2 regions of the Janthinobacterium sp. P210006 genome follow, and region 2 is predicted to be linked to the other one. Evidence: riboswitches for the same ligand, from Rfam matches in the RefSeq annotation. Region 2 holds a riboswitch; the other holds the start of a gene.
The links. A riboswitch is a leader RNA that binds a small molecule or an ion and turns the genes downstream of it on or off. The one in region 2 is predicted to bind thiamine pyrophosphate.
Positions count from the first base shown of each region.

Region 1: it holds a riboswitch for thiamine pyrophosphate, as region 2 does, so the genes downstream of both, thiC (phosphomethylpyrimidine synthase ThiC) here and VPH41_RS07400 (TonB-dependent siderophore receptor) in region 2, are expected to answer to the same signal.

Region 1 is NZ_JAZARD010000006.1:110,359-117,458, forward strand. Features, by position in the region: gene VPH41_RS25915 (PAS domain-containing hybrid sensor histidine kinase/response regulator) at 1-1,609, shown strand, start outside; gene VPH41_RS25920 (response regulator) at 1,638-2,444, shown strand; gene VPH41_RS25925 (hypothetical protein) at 2,492-2,746, shown strand; TPP riboswitch at 2,855-2,970, shown strand; gene thiC (phosphomethylpyrimidine synthase ThiC) at 3,050-4,963, shown strand; gene thiS (sulfur carrier protein ThiS) at 4,984-5,187, shown strand; gene VPH41_RS25940 (thiazole synthase) at 5,213-6,007, shown strand; gene thiD (bifunctional hydroxymethylpyrimidine kinase/phosphomethylpyrimidine kinase) at 6,007-6,771, shown strand; gene thiE (thiamine phosphate synthase) at 6,782-7,100, shown strand, end outside.
Region 2 is NZ_JAZARD010000001.1:1,660,143-1,667,242, forward strand. Features, by position in the region: gene pnuC (nicotinamide riboside transporter PnuC) at 1-553, shown strand, start outside; gene VPH41_RS07395 (ATP-binding protein) at 553-1,101, shown strand; gene VPH41_RS07400 (TonB-dependent siderophore receptor) at 1,098-3,275, opposite strand; TPP riboswitch at 3,361-3,458, opposite strand; gene VPH41_RS07405 (iron-containing alcohol dehydrogenase) at 3,525-4,682, opposite strand; gene VPH41_RS07410 (ferritin family protein) at 4,825-5,130, shown strand; gene VPH41_RS07415 (Imm26 family immunity protein) at 5,224-5,703, shown strand; gene VPH41_RS07420 (sensor histidine kinase) at 5,748-7,100, opposite strand, start outside.

The DNA.
Region 1 (7,100 bases), on a different contig from region 2:
GATCCAGATTTTCAATGTGGGCGCCGAACGCATGCTCGGCTATGCCGCCAGCGACGTGGTCGACAAGCTGACGCCGGCCGGCATTTCTGACGCGCAAGAAATCATCGCGCGCGCGGCCGCCCTCAGCGCTGAACTCGACACCGTCATCACGCCCGGCGTGGAAGCGCTCGTGTTCAAGGCCACGCGCGGCATCGAAGACATCTACGAATTGACCTACATCCGCAAGGATGGCAGCCGCTTCCCCGCCATCGTCTCCGTGACGGCCTTGCGCGACGCGCAGAACAAGGTCATCGGCTACCTGCTGATCGGCACGGACAATACGGCGCGCAAGCAGGTCGAGGCGGAACAGGCGCTGCTGGACCAGCGCCTGCAGGAACAGCAGGCGTACACGCGCTCGCTTGTCGAGACCAACAATGCCGAGCTGAAAAAGGCGCGCCAGGTGGCGGAAAAGGCCAACCGCGCCAAGTCCGAATTCCTGTCGAGCATGAGCCATGAATTGCGCACGCCCTTGAACGCCGTGCTGGGCTTTGCCCAGCTGATGGCGTCCGACGTGCCGCCGCCCAGCCCGCCGCAGCAGCGCTCGATCGAGCAAATTCTCAAGGGCGGCTGGTATCTCTTGCGTTTGATCAATGAAATCCTCGACCTGGCCATGATCGAGTCGGGCAAGGTGACCCTGTCGCAGGAAGCGATGTCCTTGCTCGACGTACTGCAGGATTGCCAGGCGATGATCGCGCCGCAGGCGGAAAAGCGGGGCATCTCCATGCAGTTTCCCCGCTGCGGCCAGGCTTTCTATGTGCATGCGGACCGCACGCGCGTGAAGCAGGTGATGGTCAACCTGCTGTCGAACGCCATCAAGTACAACCAGGGCGGCGGCACCGTCACCGTCGAATGCAGCCGGCACGGCGACAGGGTGCGGGTCAGCGTGCGCGACAGCGGCGCCGGCCTGAATGCCGAACAGATGAGTCAATTGTTCCAGCCTTTCAACCGCCTGGGACAGGAAAACAGCACGGAAGAGGGCACCGGTATCGGCCTCGTCGTCACCAAGCAGCTGGTCGAACTGATGGGCGGCGCCATCGGCGTCGACAGCACGGTGGGCGTGGGCACGACCTTCTGGTTCGAGCTGGCCGCCAGCAATGCACCGTCGCTGGTGCTGGGCGAGGGCAATGCCTTGCCGCAGGTGCAAGAGCCGCAGGAAAGCCAGCGCACCTTGCTGTACGTGGAAGACAATCCCGCCAACCTGGCGCTGGTGGAACAATTGATCGCCCGCCGCAGCGACCTGAAACTGCTGACGGCCATCGATGCGCACCTGGGCATCGACCTGGCGCGCACGTATCAACCGGACGTGATCTTGATGGATATCAACCTGCCCGGCATCAGCGGCTACGGCGCCCTGCATATCCTGCACGACGATCCGCTGACCCGCCACATTCCCGTGATGGCCCTGTCGGCCAACGCCGTGCCGCGCGACATCGAGAAAGGCCTGGAGGCGGGCTTCTTCCGCTATCTGACCAAGCCCATCAAGGTCGTCGAATTCATGGATGCGCTCGACGTGGCCCTGCACCATGCGGCCGCGCACGGCCTGGCCGACGACAATCATGCAGTACGCTAATTCAGCACTCAATTTTAGGAATACCGCCATGCTTCAAGCCACCGAGATCCTGAACGCCAGCATCCTCATCGTCGATGACCAGGAGGCCAACGTCATGCTGCTCGAACAGGTGCTGCGCAATGCCGGCTATACGCGCATCACGTCCACCATGGACCCGCAAGCCGTGCGCGCGCTGCACCAGGAGCACCGCTACGACCTGATCCTGCTCGACTTGCAGATGCCGGAAATGGACGGCTTTGAAGTCATGGAAGGCTTGCGCGACATCGAGGCGGGCAGCTACCTGCCCGTGCTGGTGATCACGGCCCAGCCCGGCCACAAGCTGCGCGCGCTGCAGGCGGGCGCCAAGGATTTCGTCAGCAAGCCCTTCGACCTGGTGGAAGTCAAAACGCGCATCCACAACATGCTGGAAGTGCGATTGCTGTACCGCAAGCTGGCCGAGTACAACAAGTCGCTGGAACAGATGGTGGAAGAGCGCACGGCGGAGTTGCGCGAAAGCGAAGCGCGTTTCCAGCGCTTCACGGAACTGTCGTCCGACTGGTACTGGGAACAGGATGCGCAGGGCAATCTGACGCGTTTTTCCGGCCCCGTGGCCGAGATGCTGGGCATCGGCAGCGAGGAAGAACCGCAGCGCTGGAACGCCACCGAACGCGCGCTGCTCGACGCCAAGATTGCCGCGCGCGAACCGTTTCTCGACTTCATCTACAGCCGCGCCAACCTGGACGGCAGCACGCAATATCTGCAGGTCAGCGGCGAACCGATGTTCGACAATGGCAGCCGCTTCATCGGCTACCGGGGCATCGGTCTCGACGTCACGGAGCGCTTGCGCGCTGTTTGATTTCGCATGATTTATACTGGGTGCATCGATACTGACCAGGAAAAATCATGACTGACAAATCTCCCTCCTACTGGTTCCCCGCCAAGACCTATGGCTGGGGCTGGGGCTTGCCCATCACCTGGCAGGGCTGGCTGGTGTTCCTGGCCGCGCTGGCGCTGTTTGCCTGCGGCGCCTTCCTGTTTCCGCCTCAAACCATGCTGGTCGGCTACATCGTCTATGAAGTGGCCATCGTTGCCGTGCTCATTTTCATCTGCCAGCTGAAGGGCGAACCGACCAGCTGGCGCTGGGGCAAGAAGAAATAAACGCGATGGCATCTGTTGCATTGCAGCAGATGCGCAAAGACGACACCTGCAAGAAATCATCTGGCCACGCGGCGTGAACCGCGTATAATTGGCTCGCTGCCGCAAGGCGGCAAACGCTAGGGGTCCTGCCTTTCGCTGTGGAAACACGGTGCAAGCGCGGGTGAGAAATACCCTCCGAACCTGATCTGGATAATGCCAGCGAAGGGAAGCTTTAGGATGACTGCACCCCGCTTTTCCGCGTGCATAATTCCGAACCTCCTTAGCTGGCTCCAGGCTTAAAAATAGTCTAGCCAAGGAGCCAAAATGAACGCCAATCCGAAATTCCTCTCCGCCACCGCCACGGTCGACGAAGCCGCCATCGCGCCGCTGCCCAATTCGCGCAAGATCTACGTGCAAGGCAGCCGTCCCGACATCCGCGTGCCCATGCGCGAGATCAGCCAGTCCGACACGGAAGCGTCGTTCGGCGGCGAAAAGAATCCCCCCATTTACGTCTACGATACCTCCGGCCCGTACACGGACCCGGACGTGCAGATCGACATCCGCTCAGGTCTCGATACGCCGCGCCTGCCATGGATCGCCGAGCGTGCCGACACGGAGGAACTGGCCGGCCCCACGTCCGACTACGGCATCGCCCGCCTGGCGGACCCCAAGCTGGCCGAGCTGCGCTTTAATCTGCACCGCAAGCCGCGCCGCGCCATCGCCGGCAAGAACGTGACGCAAATGCATTACGCGCGCCAAGGCATCATCACGCCGGAAATGGAATTCGTCGCCATCCGCGAAAACATGCGCCGCCAGGAGTATTTGCGCGAACTCAAGGCTTCCGGCCCCATGGGCGAGCGCCTGGCCGAGCTGATGGGCCGCCAGCACCCGGGCCAGTCCTTCGGCGCCAGCATTCCGGCCGAAATCACGCCTGAATTCGTGCGCGAGGAAATCGCCCGCGGCCGCGCCATCATTCCCGCCAACATCAACCACCCGGAAGTGGAACCGATGATTATCGGCCGCAATTTCTTGGTGAAAATCAACGCGAATATCGGCAATTCGGCCGTGACGTCTTCCATCGGCGAGGAAGTGGAAAAGATGACCTGGGCCATCCGCTGGGGCGGCGACAATGTGATGGACTTGTCTACCGGCAAGCATATCCATGAAACGCGCGAATGGATCATCCGCAACAGCCCCGTGCCCATCGGCACCGTGCCCATCTACCAGGCGCTGGAAAAGGTCAATGGCAAGGCCGAAGATTTAACTTGGGAAATTTTCCGCGACACCCTGATTGAGCAGGCCGAGCAGGGCGTCGACTACTTCACCATCCATGCGGGCGTGCTGCTGCGCTATGTGCCGATGACGGCCAAGCGCCTGACGGGCATCGTGTCGCGCGGCGGCTCCATCATGGCGAAATGGTGTCTGGCGCACCACCAGGAGTCGTTCCTCTACACGCATTTCGAAGAGATCTGCGAAATCATGAAGGCGTATGACGTGTCGTTCTCGCTGGGCGACGGCCTGCGCCCCGGCTCCATCTACGATGCCAACGACGAGGCGCAGCTGGGCGAACTGAAGACCCTGGGCGAGCTGACGCAAATCGCCTGGAAGCACGACGTGCAAGTGATGATCGAAGGCCCGGGCCACGTGCCCATGCAGCTGATCAAGGAAAACATGGACTTGCAGCTGGAACAGTGCGGCGAAGCGCCGTTCTATACCTTGGGGCCGCTGACGACGGATATCGCGCCCGGCTACGACCACATCACGTCGGGCATCGGCGCGGCCATGATCGGCTGGTATGGCACGGCCATGCTGTGCTACGTGACGCCGAAGGAACACCTGGGCTTGCCCAACAAGGCGGACGTGAAGGACGGCATCATCACGTACAAGATCGCGGCGCATGCGGCCGACCTGGCCAAGGGCCATCCGGGCGCGCAAATCCGCGACAACGCCCTGTCGAAGGCGCGTTTCGAATTCCGCTGGGACGACCAGTTCAACATCGGCCTGGATCCGGACAAGGCGCGCGAATTCCACGATGAAACCCTGCCCAAGGATTCGGCCAAGGTGGCGCATTTCTGCTCCATGTGCGGCCCCCATTTCTGTTCGATGAAGATCACGCAGGAAGTGCGCGAATACGCGGCCGGCATGGGCATCGCGGAAGACAAGGCGCTCAAGCAGGGCATGGAAATCAAGGCCATCGAGTTCATCAAGAACGGCGCCGAGCTGTACCGCAAGGTCTGAAGGAGGGCGTGATGACGGCATTGATCAATATCACGCTCAACGGCGCGCCGCACCAGGTGCCGCCGGGACAGACACTCGACCAGCTGATCGCCGCGCTGTCGCTGGAAAACCAGGCGCTGGCGCTGGCCGTCAACCGCAACGTCGTGCCGCGCAAGGCGTGGCCGGAGCAGGTCTTGCAGACGCAGGACCAAGTGGAAATTGTCCGCGCCATCGGCGGCGGTTAAGTTGAGAAAAGACAAGGAACAGAACATGCATACCGCAACAAACAACGACCTGCTGACCATCGCGGGAAAACAGTATCAATCGCGCCTGCTGGTGGGCAGCGGCAAGTACAAGGATTTGCCGCAGACGCGCGAAGCGACGGACGCGGCCGAGGCGCAGATCATCACGGTGGCGATCCGCAGGGTGAATATTGGACAAGATCCGAACGCGCCCAGCCTGCTCGATGTCGTGCCGCCGGACCAGTACACGATCTTGCCGAACACGGCTGGCTGCTACAACGCCAAGGATGCCGTGTACACCCTGCAACTGGCGCGCGAACTGCTGGGCGGGCGCAATCTGGTGAAGCTGGAAGTGCTGGGCGATGAAAAGACCCTGTTCCCGCACATGCCGGAAACCCTGGTCGCGGCCGAGGCGCTGGTCAAGGATGGCTTCGATGTGATGGTCTATTGCAGCGACGACCCCATCCAGGCGAAGATTCTGGAAGACATCGGCTGCGTGGCTGTCATGCCGCTGGCGTCCCTGATCGGTTCGGGCATGGGCATCTTGAATCCGTGGAATTTGTCCTTGATCATCGATCAGGCAAAAGTGCCCGTGCTCGTCGATGCGGGCGTGGGCACGGCGTCGGATGCGGCCATCGCCATGGAATTGGGTTGCGATGGCGTGCTGATGAATACGGCCATTGCGGGCGCGCGCGACCCCGTGCGCATGGCGCGCGCCATGAAGCTGGCCGTGCGGGCCGGGCGCGAAGCGTTTCTGGCGGGGCGCATGCCCCGTAAATTCGCCGCGTCGCCGTCGTCGCCGATGGCGGGCCGGCTGGCGTGATGGCGCGGCGGCGCCCCACCGTGCTTGTGTTTGCGGGCCTGGACCCCTCGGGCGGCGCCGGCCTGGCCGCCGACATCGTGGCCATAGCGGCGCAGGGCGCGCATGCCTTGCCCGTCATCACGGCCTTGACGGTGCAGGACAACGACCGCGTGTTTGCTGTCGAGCCTGTGGCACCGGAATTGCTGCGCCGGCAGGCACAGGCGCTGATCGCCAAGATCGCCATCGATGCCGTGAAAATCGGCATCCCCGGCAGCGCCGCGAATGCGGCCGTCATCGCGCAGCTGATCGCGCAATTGCGGCTGGCCCGCCCAAGCTTGCCCGTGGTGCTCGATCCCGTGCTGGCCAGCGGCCATGGCGATGTGCTCAGCCGGGACGACGCCGTGCTGGCGCTGGCGCCTTTGCTGCCGGTCACGACCGTGATCGTGCCGAACGGACCGGAAGCGCAAGCCCTGGGCGGCGCAGAAAGCCTGCGCGCGCAAGGCTGCCAGCACGTGCTGGTGACGGGCGGGCATGGCGATGGCGAGGACGTGATCAACCGCTGGATTGACGGTGCCGGCGGGGAGCGTGCGTGGCGCTGGCCGCGCCTGCCTGGCGAATTTCACGGCAGCGGCTGCACCTTGGCGTCCGCCATTGCGGGGCGGCTGGCCCAAGGCGAGCCGATGCACGATGCGCTCGATGGCGCGCAAGCCTATTGCCATGCGGCCCTGGCCGGCGCGTATGCGGTTGCGCCAGGTCAATTGATGCCGCAACGATTGTATGAATAAGGAAAACATCATGCGTGGACTGTATCTCGTTACCCCGAACTGGGACGACACCGACCGCCTGCTCGACGTAAGCGAGCAGGCTTTGCAGGAAGGCGTGGCCCTGCTGCAATACCGCCACAAGAGCGCCGAGGCGGACCAGCGGCGCGAGCAGGCGGGCGCCTTGCTGGCCCTGGCCCGCAAATATGGCGTGCCTTTCATCATCAACGATTTTCTCGAGCTGTGCGAAGAGCTGGACGCGGATGGCGTGCATGTGGGGGGCACGGATGCGTCCGTTGCGCAGGTGCGCGCGCGCCTGGGCGCGGACAAGATCGTGGGCGCCTCGTGCTATG
Region 2 (7,100 bases):
TGTCCTGGCACTGACAACCGTTGCGCTGAACATCCGCCAGAATCACTGGGCGTGGCTGTTCGCCATCATTTCCTCCGCCGCCTACGGTTTCGTGTTTTTCGAATCGCGCCTGTATGGCGACATGGCCTTGCAACTGCTGTTCATCAGCGTCTCGTTCTGGGGCTGGTACCAGTGGCTGCATCCGGCCAGCGGCGGCAAGATCCTGCCCGTCACGCGCCTCGATGGACGCGGCTGGCTGGCCTGCGCCGCGGGCTGGCTGATCGGCTTCCTGCTCATCGCCTGGCTGCTGACGACGACGGACACGGATGTGCCCCATGCGGACGGCTTCCTCACGGCCGGCAGCCTGGTGGGCCAGTTCCTGCTGTCGCGCAAAAAACTGGAAAACTGGATCGCCTGGATCATCGTCGACGTGCTGTACGTGTGGCTGTACGTGCACAAGGGCCTGACCCTGACGGCCGTGCTGTACGCCTTTTTCGTGGTCATGGCCATCATCGGCTTGCTGGCGTGGAAAAAATCGGCGCCAGCCGCGCCCGGCGCCATGGTACTCAAGTGATGGCGCCTTTGGTGCGCGTGGCGATCCTGGGCGCGGAATCGTCGGGCAAGTCGACCCTGGCGGCCGCCCTGGCCGAGCGCCACGGCACCGTCTGGGTGCCGGAATACTTGCGCGAGTTCGTCGAGACGCAGGGCCGGGTGCCCGTGGCGGCCGACCAGTTCGGCATTGCGCGCACGCAAGTCGAACGGGAAGCGGCCGCTGCCGCCCACGCCCGCCGCTTCCTGTTTTGCGACACGACGCCGTTGATGACGGTGGTCTACAGCCGCCATTATTTCAATGGCGCGGACGCGCCGCTGGCGGCGCTGGCCGATGCCACGCAGTACGACCTGACCTTGGTGACGGCGCCCGACAGCCCGTGGGTGGCCGATGGCTTGCAGCGCGAGTCCGAAGCCGTGCGCCAGCTGATCTACCGCTACCTGCTCGACAAGCTCGATGCACGCGGCATCGTCTACCACGTGCTGCACGACAGCCTGGAGGCGCGCCTGGAACAGGCGGCGCCTTTGCTGCAGCAGGCGCTTGCTGTGGCGCCTGCCATTTCCCTCAATTAAAAGTCGAACTGCGCCGAAACCTTGAACGTGCGGCTGGCGCCCGGGTACAGATAGCCATCCGATTCCGGCGTCACGTCGCGCCAGTAGAACTTGTCGGCCACGTTGTTGACGGCGGCGCGCAGCACGGCGCGCGTGCCGGCGATGCGCGTGGCGTAGGCGGCGCCCAGGTTGAACACGTTGTACGACGGCACGAAGGTCGTGTTGTTGTACTCAAACGCTTTCTTGCCCGCATATTCCCAGCTGCCGTTCACGCTCAGGCCCGCCACCTGCTGCACGGCGTAGTCCGCATGCACGGCCGCCTTGAAGGCGGGCACGTTGGGCACGCGCTTGCCGTCGAGGTCCGCATTGCCCGTGCCCGACTGCTGGCTGTTCAGGGCCGTCACGGACGCGCCCAGGCTCAGGCTGGACGATGCCTTGCCCTGGGCCGACAATTCCAGGCCACGGTGCTGCGCCTGGCCTTCGCGCACGAAGTTGTAGGCGCTCTTGCTGCTGTCGACGTACTGGTTGAATTCCAGGCCCTTGCGGATCTGGAACAGGCTGGCCGCCACCATGAAGTCCGGCGTCACGTCCATCTTCACGCCCAGTTCGACCTGCTTCGAGCGGCTGGGCGACAATTCCACGTTGGCGTTGACGGCCTTGCGGTCGGCCGTGCCGCCATGTTCCATGCCTTGCGAATAGGCCGCATACACGGACAGATTGTCGAGCGGGGTGTAGACGAGCGAGACGTTGGGCAGCAGGAAATCGTGCTTGGCGCGGATTTCCGTATCGGCCTTCAATACGTACTGGTAGCCATCGACATTGATATGGCGCAAGCCGCCATGCAGCTTCCAGTTCGGCGCCAGGCTGACGATATCCTGCACGAAGACGGAGTTTTCCGTGTCCTTGCGTACCAGGCGCACGGGACCTTGCACGCCCGTCGACATGTCGACGATCTGCGGGTGGTAGATGTTGCTCACGCCAGCCCAGTCGTACACGTACAGGCCGGCGCGGTCCTTGCGGCGGAAGGTCGATACGCCGGCCGTGAATTCATGGCGCAGGGAACCGGTGGCGAACTTGCCCTGGATCATGGCTTGCGCGCTCAGCGGTTTTTTCGTCTCGCCCAGGCTGCGGTAGTCGTACACGTCGAAGTCGCCATTGCCGCAGAAGCCGGGGTACAGGTCTTGCGCGCTGCAGCCGTACGGGAAGGCCGTGTAGTCGTCGCGCTTGAACGAGTGCTGGTTGGCCGACAGGGTGGCGTGCCAGTCGTCGCTGAACGCGTACTGGAAGCGAAGGCCGAGATTGCTGGTGACGGTTTCCACGGGACGCGTCCACGGCTGCAGGTTGAGCATGGCGTCGGCGCTGATGCCGGTCGGCAAGGTCGTGTTGTTCAGCAGCTGGAAGCCGGGCGCCGTCGCCTGCGCCTTGTCCTGGTAGTCGGCATCGATCTGCAGCAGCGCCTGCGGCGAGATTTGCCAGTCGAAGGCGCCGGAAATGAACTTGCGGTTACCATCGGCGCCCTTGATGTAGGAGCGCAGGCGCTCGGCCGCCACGTTGATCCGGTAGCCGAAGCGCGTGTCTTCCAGGCGGCCGCCCAGGTCGACGGCGCCATACACGGTGCCCCGCTCGCGCGTTTCTACTGTGACGCTGCGCAGCGGTGCGGCGGTGGGGCGTTTGACGATGAAGTCGATCACGCCGCCCGGCGCGGCCACGCCTGCCTGCAAGCCGGCCAGGCCCTTCAGCACTTCGATGCGTTCCTTGTTTTCCAGCGGAATTTGCGTGTCGCCTGGAATGGCCACGCCATCCTTGCGGTAGCTGGAATTGTTGTCGAGCTTGAAGCCGCGGATGGAAAACTGTTCCGCATAGCCGACGGCGTTGTAGGCGTCGTTGATGCTGGTGTCGAGCTTGACGGCATCGCTGAGATTACGGATCTGCAAGTCCTGCATGTCTTTTTGCGAAATGACGGTGACGGACGCGGGCGTCTGCAGCAGCGGCGCGTCACTGAAGCCGCCCACGGATGCGCGCTTGGCGGCCGGCGCCTTGCTGGCCGTGACGATGACTTCGGTCATGCTCTGGGCTTGCGGGTCGGCCGCTTCGGTGGTGTCATTCGTGGCAAAGGCGGGCGCGGCAAACGCGTGCAGGATCGCCAGGGTCAATACAGGACGGGAAAAATGCGCAGATAAATTCGGTGTGGACATAGATTGCTCGTGGTTCAAGCCGTCTCGGAAAAGAGCACGGCAGGCTGCTTGTTCGGCTGGCGCCAACGCAGGAGCTATCAAAGGAGGGAGGTACTTTGCGCTTTCCTTCGCTGGCATTATCCAGATCAGGTACGAAGGGTATCTCTCACCCGGATAACGACTCCAGGACCCCTAGCGAAATGACAGCTTAGCATGAACCACGGCCGCCTGTCCCCCTGGCTGACCGTTTTACAACAGTGTCGCCCGCAACTACAGGCTTAGTTCCAGCACCTTGCGGCTGACGGCGGGCGTCACTTCGCGCTGTTCGCCCAGCGCCGTCATGCCGTGCGCTTCCAGCGCGGACACGACGGCGTCCACGCTGGCGTGGTTCAGGCCGTAGTCGGCCAGGCGCGTCTTGACGCCCATGTGGCGGAAGAAGAATTCCGTGCGCGCGATGGCGGCTTCGATGCGGCCCTCCTCGTCGCCGCCGTCCAGGCCCCACACGCGGGCCGCGTATTGCAGCAGCTTGGCGCGCTTGGCCTGCTTGCGCACGCGCAGCATGCTGGGCAGGATGATGGCCAGGGTCTGCGCGTGGTCGAGTTCGTACAGGGCCGTCAATTCGTGGCCGATGGCGTGCGTGGACCAGTCCTGCGGCACGCCCACGCCGATCAGGCCGTTCAAGGCCAGGGTGGCGCTCCACATCACGTTGGCGCGCACGTCGTAGTCGTCCGGGTGCGACAGCGCTTTCGGGCCTTCCTCGATCAGGGTCAGCAAGATGCCTTCGGCGAAGCGGTCCTGCACGGACGCGTTCACAGGGTAGGTCAGATACTGTTCCATCACATGTGCAAACGCATCGACGACGCCATTGCCCACCTGGCGCAGCGGCAGGGTAAAGGTCTTCGACGGGTCCAGCACGGAGAATTTCGGATACACCTTGCGGCTCATGAACGAGCGCTTTTCCTGCGTGGCCTTGCGCGTGATCACGGCCGAGCCATTCATTTCGGACCCCGTGGCCGGCAAGGTCAGGACGGTGCCGAAGGGCAGGGCGGCCTCGACGATCTTGCCGCCTTTGGCCAGGATGTCCCACGCTTCGCCCTCGTGCAGGGCGGCCGCGGCGATGAACTTGGTGCCATCGACCACGGAACCGCCGCCGACGGCCAGCAGGAAATCGATGCGCTCGCTTTTCACCATGGCGACGGCCTGCATCAGCGTTTCATAGCTGGGATTGGGTTCGATGCCGGCAAACTCGAGCACCGTATGGCCGGCCAGCGCCGCCTTGACTTCATCGTAGACGCCGTTCTGCTTGATGCTGCCGCCGCCGTAGGTCATCAGGACGCGCGCCTGCGGCGGGATCAGGCCGGCGATGGCGGCGATCTGGCCCTGGCCGAAGAGGATTTGCGTCGGATTGTAAAAGTCGAAATTGAACATGGGGCTCCTGCCGCTGAGGTTTAGGCTGTTGCTGAGCCATGATTATGGCCGAACGGATGGAAACGTGTCGTGGACGCTTGAGCTTTTCGTCCGCGCGGTGGAGAATGCAGCCGATGTCACCAACACGCGAAAAGGAATGCGCATGACCACCGTCCCACTGGAAGAAACGGGCTTGCCGGCCACGGCACTCGACATGCACCGCGCCATCGGCGCCACCATCGCCGCGCTGCAGGCGCTGGACTTGAACAGCCAGCGTTTCGAGGCGTGCACGGACCCGGAACTGCGCCGCGTGCTCGCGCATGCGGGCGACACCAGCCGCAAGGAAGCGGCCATGCTGCTCGAATGGATGCGCCGCCGCGACGCGCGCCTGGACACGGCCATGAAGGAAGCGCTGTTCAAGGCGGGGCCGATTGTTGCCCAGTATCACTATGACGAGAAAATATTGTAACTATTGGTTTGTTGCTGTGACGTACCATGCGCCACATTGGCAGCGCTTCGCGTAGACTGTGCCCCGAACACGATTTTGGGGGAGTTTGCAACGATGAGATCATTACCATACCGCGAAGGCAGCTGGTTTGCCGTGCCCTTGCCGGGCGGCGGCTATGCCGTCGGCGTGGTGGCGCGCACGGCGCCCGCCGGACGCATCATGCTGGCCTATATGTTCGGGCCTAAGCGCGACAGCCTGCCGGCACTGGAAGAACTGGAAAGCTTGCGGCCGGAACAGGCCGTACGCCGCCTGCGCACGGGCGACATGGCCCTGCTCAACGAGCGCTGGCCCCTGCTGGGCGACAGCCGCCACTGGGAGCGCGCTGCCTGGCCCATGCCGGCCTTTATCCGCCGCAATGAATCCCTGCAGCGCGCCTGGCGCGCGAGCTATGCGGACGGGGACCCAGCCAAGCTGGACCGTGAAGAATCGATTCCCTTCGACACGCCGGGCATGGAAAGCGATTCCCTGTACGGCTACGGGGCAACGGAATTGCTGATGAATAAATTGCTGGCGCAGGAGCAGGCGTCGGCTTGATTGCGCGGGGTCAGGCCCGACTGGACTGACCCCGGCATGTCGGACTACACCGCTGGCAAGCTGATCTGAAACGCCAGGCCGCCGCCCTCGCGGTTGCGCACCTGCAATTCGGCGCCATGGCGCAGCAGCACCCGGTCGACGATGGCCAGGCCCAGGCCTGCGCCGTTTGCCTGCCCGCGCGCCGTGTCGAGGCGGGTGAACGGCTTCATCAATTGCTCGATCTTTTCCGCCGGCACGCCCGTGCCGTGGTCCTGCACCTCGATAATCACCTTTTTCACGCCATGGCTGGTGCGCACCTGGCAGGCGATGTCGATTTCCGTTACATCGCTGCCCGGCGTCTTGCCGTAGCGGCGCGCATTTTCGATCAGGTTGTTCAGCACGCGGCGCAGGTCGGTGGGATTGCCCATCGCATGCGCGCCGTCGGCGATGGTGGCGTTGATTTTGATGTCGGGCAGGCGCATGGCTTCGCGCGCCATGTCGCTGAGCAAGCCGCTCAGGTCGACATCGGTAAAGCTCGACGCTTCCGTCGGCTTGGCGTAGTCGAGGAACTGGCCGATGATCGCGTCCATCTGCCCGATATCGGACTGGATGCCTTCGCGCGCCTCGTCCGACAGGTTCGCCATTTCCACTTCCAGCTGCATGCGCGCCAGCGGCGTGCGCAAATCGTGCGAGATGCCGGCCAGGATCACGGCGCGGTCCGATTCCACCTGTTTCAGATCGTCGACCATCTGGTTGAAGCTGCGGTTTGCCTCGATGATCTCGATCGGGCCTTTTTCCGGCAACGGCGCCGGCTGCTTGCCCTTGGCGATGTCGCGCGCGGCCGCCGTCAGGCGCGACAGCGGCAGATTGATCAGGCTGGAAATGATGGCTGCGCCCAGCAGCGACAGCAGCGACACCAGGCTGGCCCAGCCCAGCCACTGGAAGCCCGTCAGGCCGCGCAGGCGCTCGCGGTCCAGCATCAGCCAGTACTCGTCATCGTCGATCTTGAAGCTGACCCAGAAGCCGGCCACGCCGTTGACGCGCGCGGAAAAGCGCGTGTCCTTGCCCAGCTTGGCCTTCACCAGCGCCTCGATGTCGGGCATCAGGTAATTGTCGGGCGGCGGCTCGATGCGGTCGTCCTCTTCCAGCGAGAAGATGCGGATGCCTTCGTTGCTGACGAGGTCGAACAGCAGCTCGCGGCGCAGCTCGGGCGCCGAGTGCGTCAGTGCCGCATGCGTGATGGTGACGACGGAAATGATCTGGGCGGAAATCTGCTGCGCCTGCGGCTCGCGCTGGATGACGGAAATCATGCCGATCCAGGTGATCATGCTGACCGTGGTCAAGGTGCCGAGCAGCAAAAAGGTGCGCCAGAACAGGCCGCTTTTCAGCCGCGCCAGGCTGATATCGGGAACAAGCTT